2 regions of the Paenibacillus sp. FSL H8-0457 genome follow, and region 2 is predicted to be linked to the other one. Evidence: predicted binding sites of a transcription regulator. Region 2 holds the regulator's gene; the other holds the start of a gene.

Region 1 (8,034 bases), 700 kb from region 2:
ATTTTGTAGCGCTTGAGCAGCTCCTCTGCCGCCTGCTCCGGCGTCATGCCGTTGGCGGACTGCAATACCGGATCATGCACGTGGAAGTACAAGGTTCCCGCAGGCAGGGCCTGCTCGCCGAGCCATTCCTCCGCAAACGTCAGCAGCACGTCCAGATAGGTCAGCATCTGCAGGGATAGGCCGTAATAGACCTCATGCAGCCGCAGATCCTTCTGGCTCGATTTATAATCGATGACCCGAAGCATGATGCCATGCTCGCCTCGGGCCATGTCGACCCGGTCTATGCGCCCGACAATCTCCATCTTGGTCCCGTTCGGCAATTCAAACGCCAGGGGAGGCAGCGGCTTTCCGGGACCGAAATCAAGCTCAAGGCCGATCGGCTCGAATTTGCCGCGCCTCGCCTGCTCTCCCAATATGACCGACGCTCGGCCCACGATGTTTTTAAGCTTTCGCGAAATATAGCCGTACCGCTTGGAGCTGAGCAGGATTTCACCCTGCAGCATCGGTGCGAGCCGATCCACGGTCGCTTCCGCTTCGCGCAGGCATTCCTCAGCGGTCAGGTCTCCCCAGCTTCGATGCTGCGATTGGAACTTGACGGCCATGCTGCTCAAAGCAGCATGGAACAGCTGTCCGATGTCGGGAGCCTGAAGCCTGTACAGCTGCCGCTCTCTCAGCTTCAACCCATGGGAGGCAAAATGGGAGAACGGGCAGGCAACAAAGCGCTCCATCCGGGATACGCTTGTCCGCAGCTTCGTTCCGTACAACTGTCTGCTGGTTTCCAGCTTGAGAGGCCGAGCTTCATTCCGGTAAGACAAGGAGGAGAGCATGGTCGTGAGGCGGGGCCGCAAACCCGGCTGCTCCGCATACCAGTTGTAAACATGCCACCACAAATCCGGGATCTCCTCCCCATTCCTCCAGTCGCGAAGCCGGCCCGCTAAATAAGCAAGCGTCTTGTCTGGACGGACCGCATAACCCTCCTGCTCAAGGGCCGATTGCCCGGCATGCGGTCTTGGAAACAAAGGCTCCTCTTCCAGCTGGAACATCAGCTTCAGATGCCGCACCACCTCGGATGGCAGTAACGGCTTGCCTTCATCATCCGCTGCAGGGTAGCTGACCCACAGCTGTTTGCTGGCCGAAGTCAGCGCATTATAGATCAGAAACCGTTCATCCAGCAGTCTTCGGGATATGCTCGGGGCAAGCTCCAGCCCGCGGTCTTCAAGATGAACCCGATCCGGCTCCGTCAGGATGCCGTCATCCTGGAACTGGGCCGGGAGCACGCCGTCGTTAATGCCGAGAAGGAAAGCATATTTCACCCCGCCCGTCCGCGTCCGGTCCATGCTGCCGATGAGCACCTGGTCCAGAGACGGAGGCACAAGAGCCATTTTCATTTCCGTAAGTCCCGTACCCAGCACGCCGGTAAACAATTCGGTGCTTAGCTTCTCCGCGCCCATCATCTCGACGATTTGGTCGAGCAGGCCGAGCACGGCTCCCCATACCTGGCGATGTTCCCGGGCTTCCTCAGGACGCCCGGCATCCAGTGCAGCCCGGCTTAACAGCTCCAGCTTCTCGGGCACAGCGCACTCCTCCAGCAGCCGATAGACAGCGGTGCTCTGATCCATCGCACTCGCAGCCTTTTTCATCCGCTTCTCGAACGCATGCAGCGGTTCCGTTATCACCTTCCTGGCGTACTCGATCGCCGCCATGCCGTCCTGATTGCGGATCTCGCTTTCCCCATCTTCTAAAGAAAGGCTTGGAACTCCCTTCCAGGGACCGCCGTCCGTCCAGCGCGTGCCCTGGATTCCGGAAGCCAGCACATGGTTCTCCAGACGGTCCATGTCCTCACGGGTAAGCGAACCGTCCAGCGGCAGCAGCAGATCCGTCTTCACGCAGCGGAATACGTCCTCATAACGCCACCGGCGTCCGACGACATCAAGCGCTGAGCGAATGAACTCGACCAGCGGATGGTGAAGCTCGCTCCGCTTCTGATCGAGAAAATAAGGAACGCCGTATTCTCTGAACAAAGGACCCATCAGATGCTCATAGTCCCCCATATTCCGGACAAAAACAGCCATTTCGCGGTATCTTGCCCCTTCCTCCTGTGCCAGCCGCAGCATTTCGCGCAGAGCTCCTTCGATTTCGGCCCGGCGATGGCTGGCAGCGTGTAAAAGCAGACCTTTCCTCCCGCGGTTTGGACTGCTCGCTGTGTCCAGGCCTTCATCCGGTTCCGCCCAGCGTCTCTTCCGATCATAACCGCGCTCAAGGTGGGCAAGCATGGGAGATTCCTGAAACCGCGGCAGAACATCGGGATGAAGAATGCGGTGCTCCGCTTCCAGCCCGATCTCATCGATAATCCCTTTGAGCTTTATGTACGTCACCGCAGTAGGATGAAAGAGATCCAGCTCATGCGGAACCGTCCCGTTCCTGTAAGGCTTGTCCAGCGTCAGCGCGATCGTCACTCGCTTGGCGTGTGCGATGATCTCCCGCAGCACCCGGAACTCCTGCGGCGTAAAGCCGTGGAAGCCGTCGATCCAGATGTCGGCACGCTTGATATATTCCGATTCGGTCACACCCTCAGCCAATGAGGCCAGCGTGTCTTCCTCATCCATGTAAAACCGTGAAATTTCAACCTCGAAATCGCGAAAGACCGTTACGATGTCCTCCAGCTTCCGCCGCAGCATCGGTGAATTCCCGGAGCCGGATACCATCTGTCCCAGCTGCTCCTCCACGCATGAGGCGTCAATGCAATAGCGCTTCATTTCCGTGTACAGCTCGCTCAGCTTGCCGACAAAGCCATGCTGCTCTCCCGAGGCGCCGAACATGTGGAGCTCTTCCTTGCGCCTCCGCAGAATTTTATACAGCAGCATCCGCTTGCCTTCCTCGCTGATCGCCACTTTCGCGGCTCCGCCGGTTTCCTGCATGACGCGGTAAGCCAGACGGCGGAAGCTAAGCACCTGCGCGCGCATCATGCCGCGAATGCCTCCCGCATTGACGAGCGCGTGCTCCGCTTCATAGGAGCCTTGCTCCGGAACGATCAAGATCATCGGATCCCCCTTGGGATTATGCTCCAACCGTTCGATCATCTCTTGGCGGATCGACGTGCTCTTGCCGCTGCCCGACCTGCCGATAACAAATTGAACGCTCATGCTATGCCTCCTTTACATCTTGCCGAAAGAGACTCATTCACCTTCAAAACCAGCTGCTGACCCGGTGAAATCATGCCCTTTGAATCTAGTAGTTCAAGATCAAAAATGTATGTCAAATCTTGCGTGATGGTTCGGCTCTATCAAAAAAGATGCTGATTACTAGTATAACATAAGTCCTGATTGGTGGAACATACGTTTGGATTTCATTCCCATTCCCAACGATTTCGGACATATGAAAAAGGACCCTGCCATCGTGGTTATCCACCATTGCAAGATCCTCTATATGAACCGCCAAGCTGGGGTGTTTACAGTTTTGATTTGCTGCGCACTTCAAAGACGGCGAATTTCAAATAATGTCCCTCGTCGACCCCAAGAATTTGCGGATGGTCCTTGCCGGCCGCACGCCATTCCACCAATCTCAGAATTTTGCCGGCATCCTTCGCCGCATCCTGGATCGTCTCCAGGAACAAATCCGGCCGCATATGGTACGAGCAGCTTGCCGTAACCAGATATCCGCCCTCGTTGACCAGCTTCATGCCGTGGAGGTTGATATCCTTGTACCCGCGGCAAGCCCCCTTGACGGCCGACCTGGTTTTGGCAAACGCCGGCGGGTCCAGAATGACCACGTCCCAGGATCGCCCTCCGCCCGCGGTCAACGGTTTCGAGGTATCCACTTTCTGGTCCCCTTGGGCACGTAGCTCGCGCTCTTCCAAACCCTTTACCTGGCTGCGCAAATATTGGAAGGCGTCATCCACCACAAATTCCACGCGATCCTGGAATCCGTTCAATTCCACGTTCTCTTTGGCACTTTCGATGGCATGCTCCGATATGTCGAGGCAGGTGACTTTCTTGGCGCCGTATTTGCATGCATGCAGCGTGAAGCTGCCCGTATGCGAAAAGCATTCCAGCACCGTTGCGCCGTCCCAATACGGGAACGTAACTTCTTTTCCGCTTTTGTTTACCGGCAGGGTCTTCGTCTCACCGTCCCGCTCCACGGCCTGAAGCGTAATCCCGCTGCGGCTTCCCCAACCGGTCATTAACGGTTTGATGGATGCCCGGTTCTCCCGCTGATCAAAGAAATATCCGGTCTTCTGACCCTCTTCGATATCCACTTTGATCTTCAAGCCGTTCTCCGTCACGACGACGTGGCGGGGACACTCCCCGTAAAGAGTTCCCTTGCGCTGTTCCAGCCCTTCCAGTTCCCGGATGGAAACGTCGCTGCGCTCGTAAATTCCTTTCGGCTGTACCACTTCGACAAGCGCCTCCACGATGTCCGCACGGCATCGATCCATGCCCAGCGTCAGTAGCTGCACGACCAGCACGTCGGCAAAACGGTCCACGATCAGTCCCGGCAGAAAATCAGCCTCGCCATATACCAGCCGGTAAGCATTCTCGTCTCCGATAAACCGCTCCCGGTGTTTCAGGCATTCCTCAAATCTGGCTGCGAAAAAAGCCTTGTCCATCGCTTCGACCGGTTCATACGAAACGGTGCGCACGGTGATTTGTGATTGCGGATTGTAATACCCGGAGGCAAGAAAACGGCCTTGATGATTGAACACCGATACGATATCGCCCGGCTCGGGCTCGCCCTCGACAGAAGCAATCTCGCTTTTATACACCCAAGGGTGCCCCTGCTCCAGTCTCTTTTTTCGACTGCGCTCCAAAATAACCGATGGCACTGTATTTCACTCCTTAAAATTATCCCCTGGTTTATTGCAATAGGTATGCATGTCCGCCAAGGGTCATATACGTAATTAAGAAAAACGTCGACCGACGTGCTTTCACAGTTACCCGACCGAGTGAAGAGATCGTTTTCTTGCGATGACCGATGACTTTCGGCTTTGCTGGAAACTCCGCTCCCACCTTATTTTACAAAAAGGAGAACATCATGCTATCCACGCTCTGGTTTCCCGTCTGTTATGGTCTTGTCCTGTTTCTGTTCGGCATGAAGGTCATGGAGGTCGCCCTCCAGCGCTGGGCCGGACCGCTCTTGCATAAGTGGCTCCACAAAGCGACATCCACGCCCCTGAAAGGCATGGTTGCCAGCACGGCGGTTACGGCCCTGCTGCAGAGCAGCACCGCCGTAACCGTGCTGGCGATAGGCTTTGCCAATGCCGGATTGTTAAGCCTGTCCGGTACCTTGGGCGTTATTCTCGGCACGAACATCGGCACGACGGTAACGACCGAACTCATCAGCCTGCAGATCGGACAAGCCGCCATGCCACTGCTTGTCCTCTCGCTGATGCTGTGGGTCGGGGCCGTTCTTGTCAGCGAACGCGTACCTGCGAGTCACGACAAGTTAAAAAACCAGTTGATCCGCAGCCAATTTTTATGCCTCGCTGTCGCCGGATTTTCACTGGTGCTGCTCGCGATACAAATCATGCAATCCATTGGGCCGACCCTTCAAAGCCTCGGGTTGTTCCAATGGTTCCTTGACCACGCCTCGCAAAGCGTCCTCTGGGGCATTGCAGCCGGTGCGATCCTGACGGCTTTGATGCACAGCAGCGCCGCGGTCATCGCCATGGCTATGGGGCTCGCCGCCAGCGGAGCGCTGCCTCCCGAGATCGGCGTCGCGATCGTGCTGGGCTCCAATGTCGGCACCTGCGTGACGGCGCTCATCGCAGCGATTGGCAGCAGCCGCGCCGGACGATTCGTGGCTTGGTCCCATTTGGGGCTTAATATCGGCGGAGTCCTGCTCTTTATTCCGTTCACAGCGGGATTAACCGCCGTATCCGGATGGTTAGCCGCAGATCCGGCCGGGCAAATCGCCCATGCGCAAACCCTGTTTAACATCGCATGCTCGCTGATCGCGCTTCCTCTTTGCTATCTGCCTTTCTGGAACAAGCGGTTGCCGTCCTAAAATTTCATATCTTCATCCGCCGGAATAGCGACTTCAAGCAGCATCAGCGCTTTACGCAGGATGATATCGTTGTTATTGTACCCGTTGCTCCGCTGCTTCCTCCATGCGGCAAGAGGCTCGAACCAGTCCACCCCGTTGATTTCCTCGATTTGGGGTTTTAGGATGCCTCCTTCTGCCTTAACGAGGTAGTAGTGAACTTCCTTGTCGACCTGGCCGAATTCGGGATGATGGTATTTATATGCAATAATGTCCACTGGAGAAGTGATGGATCCGACTATACCTGTCTCCTCGCGTATTTCTCGGAGAGCCGTCTGCTCGACGGTTTCACCGGCTTCCATCTTGCCTTTGGGAAGCGAGGTTTTTCCATAACGGTCCAAGATGAGTTGGATCTGAAGCGCCCCTTCATAATAACGGTATACAACGCCGCCCGCGGAAATTTGTGTATATGCCATGTCCTGTTCCTCCTTCATGTACAACAAGGACTCCACTTCCGGTAGCCAGGAAATGAAATCCTTGTCTGGTATGGCCGCTATGGAATATTACTGGGCAGCTGCCTTTAATCCATGATCCATGACGCTGAGGAGTTCGCCCTCGCATTCATTTACACCGGCTTTGGTTACTTTTACGCGGCACAGCTTGCCTTCGAGATCAGGCGATCCGTTGAATACAAGCTGCAGGTAGTTGTCGCTGTAACCCTGCATTTTACCGCCTTTGGGAGCACCCTTGTATTCGCGCTCCGGTATCACGTTCAGAATCTGGCCCACGAAACGCTCGGCATAAGCCAGCTGAAGCTGCTCCGACAAGTCGATCAGATCGTGCACACGCGCATTCTTCACTTCCTCGTCCACCTGATCCTCCATTCGTGCCGCCGGCGTGCCGGTACGCTTCGAATACGGGAATACATGCATTTCCGAAAATTGAATCGCCTTCATCAGGTCATATCCGTTCCGGAACATCTCATCCGTTTCGCCAGGGAAGCCGACGATGACGTCCGTCGTAATGCCCACATCCGGCATCGCTTGACGAATCAGGCCCATCTTGTTATAGAATTCTTCGGTCGTATATTTACGGCGCATCCGTTTCAGTACCGTATCATCCCCCGCTTGGAGCGGAATGTGAAGATGGCGGCACATTTTACTGGAGCGGTTCAGCACGTCCAGCATCTTCTCATCGATCTGGCTTGCTTCAATGGAGCTGATGCGGATCCGTTCCAAACCGTCAACCCGATCAAGGTCCCACAGCAAATCGGACAATCTGTAATCCTCGAGATCATCCCCATATCCGCCGGTGTGGATACCGGTCAGCACGATTTCCTTATAACCCGCTCCGACCAGCTGATGCGCCTGCTTGATGATGCTCTTCGGATCACGGCTTCGCGACAAACCGCGGGACCAAGGGATGATGCAGAACGTGCAGAAGTTGTTGCATCCGTCCTGAATTTTCAGAAATGCGCGAGTACGTTCCGCGAAATCCGGTACGTCCATTTCCTCGAATACCCGGGTCTTCATGATATTACGCACGGCGTTAATCGGCTGGCGCGTCTTTTCGATGTCATGAATGAAATCCATGATTTTCTCGCGATCCTGGTTCCCGATGACGAGATCCACGCCCGGGATATCCAGAATTTCGGCCGGCGAGGTTTGGGCATAACAGCCCGTTACGGCCACGATCGCCTCGGGATTTCGGCGAACCGCGCGCCGGATCATCTGGCGGCTCTTCTTATCCCCTGTGTTGGTAACGTGGCAGGTGTTAATCAAATAAACATCTGCGGTTTGTTCGAAGTCCACCTGGTCGTAGCCTTCATTCTTGAAGTATTGCCAGATGGCCTCGGTATCGTAAAAATTGACTTTGCAACCCAACGTATAAAACGCTACGGATGGCATGTTCAAACGCCCCCCATTTCTCCAGATTCGTATAGTGCGCAGGCCAGCGCCGTCATGCCGGCGGTCTCGCAGCGAAGGATCCGCCTTCCGAGTCCCACGGCTACGGCTCCCGCAGCTTCGGCCGCTCGGCATTCCTCTTCCGTAAAGC
Region 2 (8,034 bases):
GCCCATGTTCCCGTATACCATAACATAGTAATTAGGGATGGTACCGTCGCTTTTTAATCCCGGTACACTAACGCCGGCGACACCGTTTATTGCATAGGAGCGAGCAACTTCAGTATATCCATTTTGGCCAGGCACTTTTTCGTAGACTGCAAAGTTATAATTAAAGTAAGAGTCAGGCGAATATAGACTGATATTATAGGAACTTGCGTTATTAGTCGGCAAGTGCCAGAAATCAAGATCGCCCATGCTGCTAATATATCCATAGTTCGTACCGTTGTCCCATTCATACAACACTGCAGTGTCAGCAGATTCATAATTATCGTTGGGTTCACTTTCATAATTCGTCAGTGCCTGAATAGTGGCTGTATCTGAATCAGGGTTCGGGCTTGGGGAATTTGCAAAGGCAGAATGAGCAGTAGCAAGAATTAATACCGTTGCGATAAATGTTGCTATGGATAATTTCTTCATTTAACTACCTCCCAAAAAACAGTTTAGGTTGGCCAACTTCCTAAATAATACCATTAAATATTAGAGATTGTAAGTTAAATATGTTAAATAGTGTCTTTATATCTACATTTTAGCGCAAATGAAAGATCGGGTTGTTTATACTTTATAGAATAGACTCTTCCCTTACCTACGGGAGATTCTTTTTTATTTTACGAAAAAAGGAACCTTTGCTCGCTTCCATGACTCTAATTAGATGAGGTGAATCGGTTGGAGCTCGAATACTTAAAGCAGATGACGGTCATGGACAGCCAGACGCTGGATAAAATCATGAATGAATATGGAAACGATGTGTGGAATTATGCGTATTTTTTGACCAAACAGCATGCCTTGGCAGACGATATTGCACAAGAAGCCTTTATTAAGGCCTATTACGGCATACATACCTTTCGCGGTCAGGCGACGCTGAAAACGTGGCTGCTTACGATCACGCGACATACGGCGTTCCGGTACAAACAGGCTTTTTTCTTTCGGAAAGTCATCCTTAAAGACAAGCTTACCGCCAGTTCGTCAAGCCGGTCAGCGGAAGCGGAATATTTGGACGAGCAGTATACGGATGAAATATGGGCAATGATTATGACTTTGCCGAGCAAGCTTAGGGAAGTATTGGTCCTGGACCTATACTATGAAATGCCGATGCATGAGATTGCGAAGCTGCTTCATATTGCGACAGGCACTGTAAAATCCAGATTGCATCGGGCCAGGAAAAAAGTACAAAAACTAATGAAGGAGAAGAACGATGAGTGAGGATAAACCAGACTGGTACAACCGTGCTAAAAAAGCTCCTTTTTCAAATGAAAAGTTCACGTCCGAAATGAAAAAAAACGTGCATAGGTCCGTGATTTTCACCGACAGCAAACCTAAACGTCGAAAGTACTTACAAGTTGGATTAGCTGGCGGGTTCATGCTTCTGATTATTTTATTTGCCTTTCAATTGCCTTATGGCAGGGACGAACAACAGAGAGCAGGGACTATGCCCCCTACTAAGGAGGAGACAATCCGGGCACAAGGCGTAACGGATGAAGGACTGTTAAACGTTATTGCAGTTGGACAGGAAAAAATAACGACATTGGGTGCACCGAGCTGCTTCGGTATCGAAACGGATCGGTCGTTTACCGGAAACTACAGCGTGCAGTATAGTACTAACCAAGTTACAAATGAAGTCACTACGCTGGAGGGGCTTACATTTATTCAACCGACATCTGCTCCGGTTGATATGATTCGCCTGCCGTTTCAAGATGCCGATGTATTTATACTCGCACCGCAATATAGGGACTGTCATGGCATACAAATCTATGCGTTCGCCGTAGAGCATGAAACGGGTAATGCCGTTCAGCTCCGATTTCAGGATGAGTCCTTGGCATCCTACTTTTCATATTATAGACCAGGTACGGCTCCCGAGGTGAAGGAGAATAAACTTGTTCTGCAGTCTACGGAGGGACCGGGAGGCGAAGGTTCGCCGGATTATAAACCTAAGCGGATGTATCGACTGGATCTTAAGCAAGGCGTTATGGTGTTGGCAAACTAGTCAGGATTATCTTCCATTATCTATATACAAAAAGCGAAGAGGTTACCATCCAAATAAGGAAGGTAACCTCTTATTCATAATTCTATGGAATTAGTGTACGTCCCTGAAGAGACCGATCACTTTCCCGAGAATCGTAACATGGTTCAAGCGCAGCGGCTCATAGGTAGGATTCTCCGGCTGCAATCGTACATGATCCTTCTCCTTATAGAAGGTCTTCACGGTTGCTTCATCTTCTTCTGTCATTGCAACGACAATGTCACCATTGTCCGCGGTTTGCTGCTGGCGAACGATGACGTAGTCACCGCTGTGAATACCGGCTTCAATCATACTGTCGCCGACTACGGACAACATGAACACTTTATCGTCGCCCACGTAATGCTGAGGGAGCGGGAAATAGTCTTCAATGTTCTCCATGGCCGTAATCGGCACGCCTGCTGTGACTTTCCCGACGACAGGCACTCTGGCTATGGTGTGCGTAAACAGATTCGCGCTCTCGGATTCTTCTTGGCCAAGCAGCTCGATCGCTCTTGGTTTCGTAGGGTCACGGCGGATCAGGCCTTTCTTCTCCAAACGGTCCAGATGACCATGGACCGTAGAACTGGAAGCTAGTCCGACAGCCTCGCCGATTTCCCGGACAGAAGGCGGGTAACCCTTGCTACGAACTTCGTTGCGGATAAACTCTAAGATCGCCAGCTGGCGGCTGGATATTTTCGACATGCCGTATCAACCCCATTTAGTAACGTTTGGGAAAATTATAACATAGAACTACCGTTCGTACAAACATAAGTTCTAAAATAAAATAGAACAAATGTTCTTTTGGGTATTGAATCAAACAAGTGTTCGTGTTAAGATGAATCCATAAGAGAACACTTGTTTGGGAGATGATGATTCCATGTTGAAATACAGTACATACCGCAGCATTTATGAGAACGTTCCGGTGGTAACAGAACAATCATCGAAGAATTGGGGCATTTACTTGAAATCGAAGATAGCTTCGATCCCTTTGAATAAACTGTTGTTCACCCTGCTAATTGTGGCCATCTTTTGGACAGGTGCATATTCCGTTTTTGCCGGTGGGACAGAGAAGCCGACTGGAGAGAAGCAGGTGATCGTTCAATATGGCGATAGCTTGTGGCGAATTGCTTCCCTTCACAAACCTGCGGATATGGATACACGCGTATATCTGGATAGCATACGAAGAATGAACGGATTGAAGGGTCCGGACATACAGGCTGGGGAAGTGCTGTCATTGCCGGTTTGGTGATTTGACGTTGCTTCAACCAATAGGCATTCATACTCCATATAATCACCACATACGGCTGGTTACTTCCTGTTTAATGACACATCATATTCTGCTTGTCAGATTGAATCATTTACGCGTAATAGCGCGTTTACAATAGATAACTATAGATTTCCTCCCCATAGACGGTATTCGTTTATGCGCATCATATATTCCTATTTGTTCTGAGAAGAGTTTGCAAGGGCTCAGTTGCCTTGACAAGCTCTTTTTCACATGTTTAAGTTATACATGATATCGAAATTGGAGGAGAAGTCATGGACATCGATACTTTGGTAGAACGCATCAATGTATTAGCAAGAAAGAAGAAGAATGAAGGGCTGACCGAGGAGGAGCTCAAAGAACGGGCCGAGCTTCGGGAAATATACCTTAACAATATTCGCAGTAACTTTAGACAACAGCTGGAATCGATTGAATGGGTTGATGAAAACGAACAAAAAGGCGGCCCGCGATTAAAGCACTAGTCGATAACCGTTCAAGGATATATATTTAGAGGATCCGTGAACAGATCGAAGGATAGCATAATACTACTTGGGGTACCGGCCATTCGGATAATCGATTACGGTTACCCCAAGTTTATATGGTTTATAAACATTTTGATTATGAGTTCAGGGGGAACCAAATGTCACGTTCATGGGAAAGAAAAGTCAGCAAAAATATGTCGCAACTTAACAAACAGCGCAAAAAGCAGGGATTGACCTCGTATCAAGGGTCTGCGATTAATGATAAGCATGACGTGTTTAAGGGACGTAAGTATGTACTTCCGTTAGTGCTTGTTGCATTGGCCGGTTTGTATGCGCTTCTCGGAACGGCAACTTCACAGGCAGCCGGCGGAAGCAATGATGTATTGAATTGGGTTGGCGTCAGCTTGTATATCCTGTTGGCGCTCATGATATTTCTCCGCAAGCCTTATTTGAAGATTGAACGGGCCTCCGTGTCGACCATGAAGTTCAACCGGGAACGCCGTCTGGCCGTATCGGATATCGAGAAGATCAAATTGGCTTCGGGTTCCGTCGTGATCCAAGGCAAGGGAAAAGCAGGCAACTGGGTGTTCTCACGAATGATGAATCTTTACGATACCAAAGCCATGGGCGAAAGATTGGAAGAGTTTGCAAAGACTCATCAAATTCCAGTGGAGCACAACTAACCCGATAGAGTAGATCACAATGTATATGAGGAGTGGGAGAGAAATGCCGATTGCTGCGGTTTTGTTTGATTTGGACGATACGTTGTTGTGGGATGAACGCAGTGTAGAAGAAGCGTTTGAAGTGACATGCCAAGCCGGAGCGGCGGAGACCGGCGTTGATGCCGGCGCGCTTTTGGCCGCGGTGCGTGAAGAAGCAAGAGCATTGTATGAATCCTATGATACTTTTGCTTTTACCAAAATGATCGGGATCAATCCGTTTGAAGGCTTGTGGGCTAATTTTACGGCTGGATCCCAGCCCGAATTCCGAAAGCTGCAAGAATTGGCTCCCGTATACCGCAAGGAATCCTGGCGTCGCGGACTTCATCGCCTTGGCGTTGATAATGAAGCGTTGGCGGAGACGTTGGCAGCGCAATTTGCTGCGGAACGCAGAACAAGACCTTACGTATATGAAGAAACCTTTGAAGTGCTGAAGGGATTACAGGGTAACGTGAAGCTGCTACTTCTAACGAACGGAAGTCCGGATTTGCAGCAGGAGAAGCTTGATGGCGTTCCGGAACTGGTCCCTTATTTTGACCACATTATTATCTCGGGTGATTTCGGCAAAGGCAAGCCGGATGTTTCCATATTCAAGCATGCACTTGATCTGTTAGGCGTCGAAGCGGATCAGGCCGTGATGGTGGGAGATAAGCTGACCACAGATATTAAAGGCGGGAATGCCGCAGGACTGCATACGGTTTGGATCAATCGGGTAGACCGGCCTCATGATCCGGCCATTCAGCCGAAGTTTGAGATCAAACATTTATCCGAGCTGCATGCTATTGTGGCGTCCTTATAAATGACGTGATCAAGAGTTCACGACTATTCTACAAGATCTATTAGCGAGATATATTAGCGTACATAGGAACAGTCCTGCCAGCATCTGATGCGATTCGGGGCTGTTTTTTTGTTGGTTGCCATGTTTGAAAGGAAAGAGGCTGTTGGCAGTGACAAACGTCACACAATTGTAAGCTGCATGAGATAGAAGTTAAAGAATAATGCGATATAATGAATTAGGAAAATGACGCTGTTTGGAATGGACCATTACGTGAATAAATCATACATAGCATGAATTCGTAAAAGAGGTGGTTGGATGACCAGGAAAAAGATGGCCTTTATTGCAGCCATGGTGTTGATGGCGGTTGCGCTTGCCGCATGCAATGACAGCAAGGCGGCGCCCAGTGATGATGTGATGGCGGAGCCGATTATCGTAGAGCTCTCTCTGACGCCAGAGAGCATTAAGGCAGGCGAGAAAGTGTTGATCGAAGCGAAGGTAACACAAGCAGGCAGCCCGGTCGAAGATGCAAACGACGTGGAATTCGAAGTGACGCTGGAAGGCGGAGGCGTTCAGGCAAAGGTTCCGGTTAAGCATGATCAAGGCGGGGTCTACAAAATGGAGAAAACCTTCGAGGAAGCAGGAACCTATCGCATCGTTTCCCATGTCACGGCTAGAGGGCAGCACTCCATGCCGCTGAAGGAATTGACGGTAACCGAGTAATACACAATACACAGCCAATAAATAAGGCAGCGCATCCATCCGTTGGGCGGATCATGCGCTGCCTTATTCCATTTTCCTATTCAGTCAACCGCTTAAGGCTTATTGAAATTGGGGATCTTCTACCGGAGTAGCTACCCAGCCGTTCTCTTCAATAAAGAGACGAACCGCGATGATCTGCTTGTTCTCCATCAGCGTGAAGAAATGAGGCGTGTTTTCCGGTACGGAGATAACGTCGCCCGGCTCAAGCTCTACGTTAAAGTAACCGACATCGTCGGAGCCTTTAATAATGAAGATCCCTTTGCCGCCAACGATCGCACGGATTTCGTCTTCCGAGTGGGTGTGAACTTCTTCGAATTTTTTAAGCAGGTCCTCTATATTGGGCGTGGACTCGGAAAGCGTGATGACATCCCAGATTTTGTAGCCGCGTCTTGCAGCCAGGTCGCGAATTTCTTCGTCAAAAATGTCCAAAATGCGCTGCTTATCTTCATCACTCAGCTTGAAATTTTCTTGAAGATCTGCCGGGAGTTTATCCATATTCCAATGCTCATAAACAACCTCTTGGTTATTCAGGAATTCCCGAACATTTTCTTCCCCAGTAATGCGTTCGTTCGTGTTGCGAATCACGATTTCTGCCATAGCTTTAACCCTCTTTCTCCCGTTGGATTAATATGTATTATAGCCCCCCTCACAGCATTTGTCATCTGCAAATGTTGATTTGTACCGATAGCTGCGCAATATTTCGACTTTTCTATTGAAAAGTATTCTGATACACTAAGATTTAACGTTTTCGGGGGAGGTTTATGAGTTGAACAAGCCTAGCTTACAAGAAGTGCTTAAAGAACGAATATTAATTCTTGACGGTGCCATGGGCACGATGATCCAGCAAGAGGACCTCTCGGCTGAAGATTTTGGCGGCCCGGAGCTGGATGGCTGCAATGAAATGCTGGTCATTCATCGGCCCGACGTCATTCAAAAAATACATGAACAATATCTTGAAGCAGGTGCCGACCTGATTGAAACCAATACATTTGGCGCAACCTCCGTTGTGCTTGCTGAATACGATATACCTGAACTTGCCCGGGAAATCAACCTGAAAGCGGCTCATCTGGCCCGCGCTGCAGTTGAGAAATATTCCACGCCGGACAGCCCGCGATATGTCGTGGGAGCGATGGGTCCGACAACCAAGACGCTGTCGGTTACCGGCGGCGTGACCTTCGCCGAATTGATCGAGAGTTACGAGGAGCAAGCCGTGGCCTTGATTGAAGGCGGCGTGGATGCCCTGTTGCTCGAGACGTCGCAGGATACGCTAAACGTGAAAGCGGGGAGCATTGGGATTCGACAAGCGTTTGATAAGACAGGCGTCACCCTTCCCATCATGATATCCGGCACAATCGAACCGATGGGAACAACGCTTGCGGGACAGAACATCGAGGCGTTTTACATTTCTTTGGAACACTTGAATCCGGTATCCATCGGCCTGAACTGTGCAACGGGTCCGGAGTTCATGCGCGACCATATCCGTTCCTTGTCCGAAATGTCGAGAAGCGCGATCAGCTGTTATCCGAATGCGGGTCTGCCTGACGAGAATGGTCAATACCATGAATCTCCTGAATCGCTTGCCCAAAAGATGGGGGCTTTTGCTGAAAAAGGTTGGCTTAACATCGCTGGAGGATGCTGCGGTACGACACCTGACCACATCCGGGCTTTAAAACAAACGATGGATGGCTTCACCCCACGTCCGCTTGAGGGTGGGCACTTGCCGGCATTGTCCGGCATCGAGCCGGTATATATCGAGCAGGAAAACCGCCCGTATATGGTGGGCGAGAGAACAAATGTTCTGGGTTCGCGCAAATTTAAGCGTTTGATCGTGGAAGGAAAATATGAGGAAGCCTCCGAGATCGCTCGTGCTCAAGTCAAGAATGGCGCCCATGTCATTGATGTATGCGTACAGGATCCGGACCGCGAAGAAGCCGAGGATATGATCCAATTCCTGGAGCTGGTGGTCAAAAAGGTGAAGGTGCCGC

Evidence for each region. Region 2 encodes LexA, which represses DNA repair genes until DNA is damaged. Its sites were predicted from a motif close to CGAACATATGTTCG; they were not measured.
Region 1: the regulator LexA is predicted to act here: its motif matches at 3,329-3,342, upstream of addB (helicase-exonuclease AddAB subunit AddB).

Annotation. Positions count from the first base shown of each region.
Region 1 is NZ_CP150293.1:2,032,700-2,040,733, reverse strand. It holds gene addB (helicase-exonuclease AddAB subunit AddB) at 1-3,143, opposite strand, end outside; gene MHI43_RS08795 (class I SAM-dependent rRNA methyltransferase) at 3,449-4,822, opposite strand; gene MHI43_RS08790 (Na/Pi symporter) at 5,032-6,003, shown strand; gene MHI43_RS08785 (NUDIX domain-containing protein) at 6,000-6,455, opposite strand; gene mtaB (tRNA (N(6)-L-threonylcarbamoyladenosine(37)-C(2))-methylthiotransferase MtaB) at 6,543-7,886, opposite strand; gene MHI43_RS08775 (16S rRNA (uracil(1498)-N(3))-methyltransferase) at 7,889-8,034, opposite strand, start outside.
Region 2 is NZ_CP150293.1:2,728,398-2,736,431, forward strand. It holds gene MHI43_RS12190 (hypothetical protein) at 1-468, opposite strand, end outside; gene MHI43_RS12195 (RNA polymerase sigma factor) at 715-1,251, shown strand; gene MHI43_RS12200 (hypothetical protein) at 1,244-2,032, shown strand; gene lexA (transcriptional repressor LexA) at 2,123-2,749, opposite strand; gene MHI43_RS12210 (LysM peptidoglycan-binding domain-containing protein) at 2,925-3,296, shown strand; gene MHI43_RS12215 (DUF896 domain-containing protein) at 3,587-3,793, shown strand; gene MHI43_RS12220 (hypothetical protein) at 3,952-4,476, shown strand; gene MHI43_RS12225 (HAD family hydrolase) at 4,520-5,311, shown strand; gene MHI43_RS12230 (FixH family protein) at 5,606-6,010, shown strand; gene MHI43_RS12235 (cupin domain-containing protein) at 6,110-6,646, opposite strand; gene metH (methionine synthase) at 6,816-8,034, shown strand, end outside.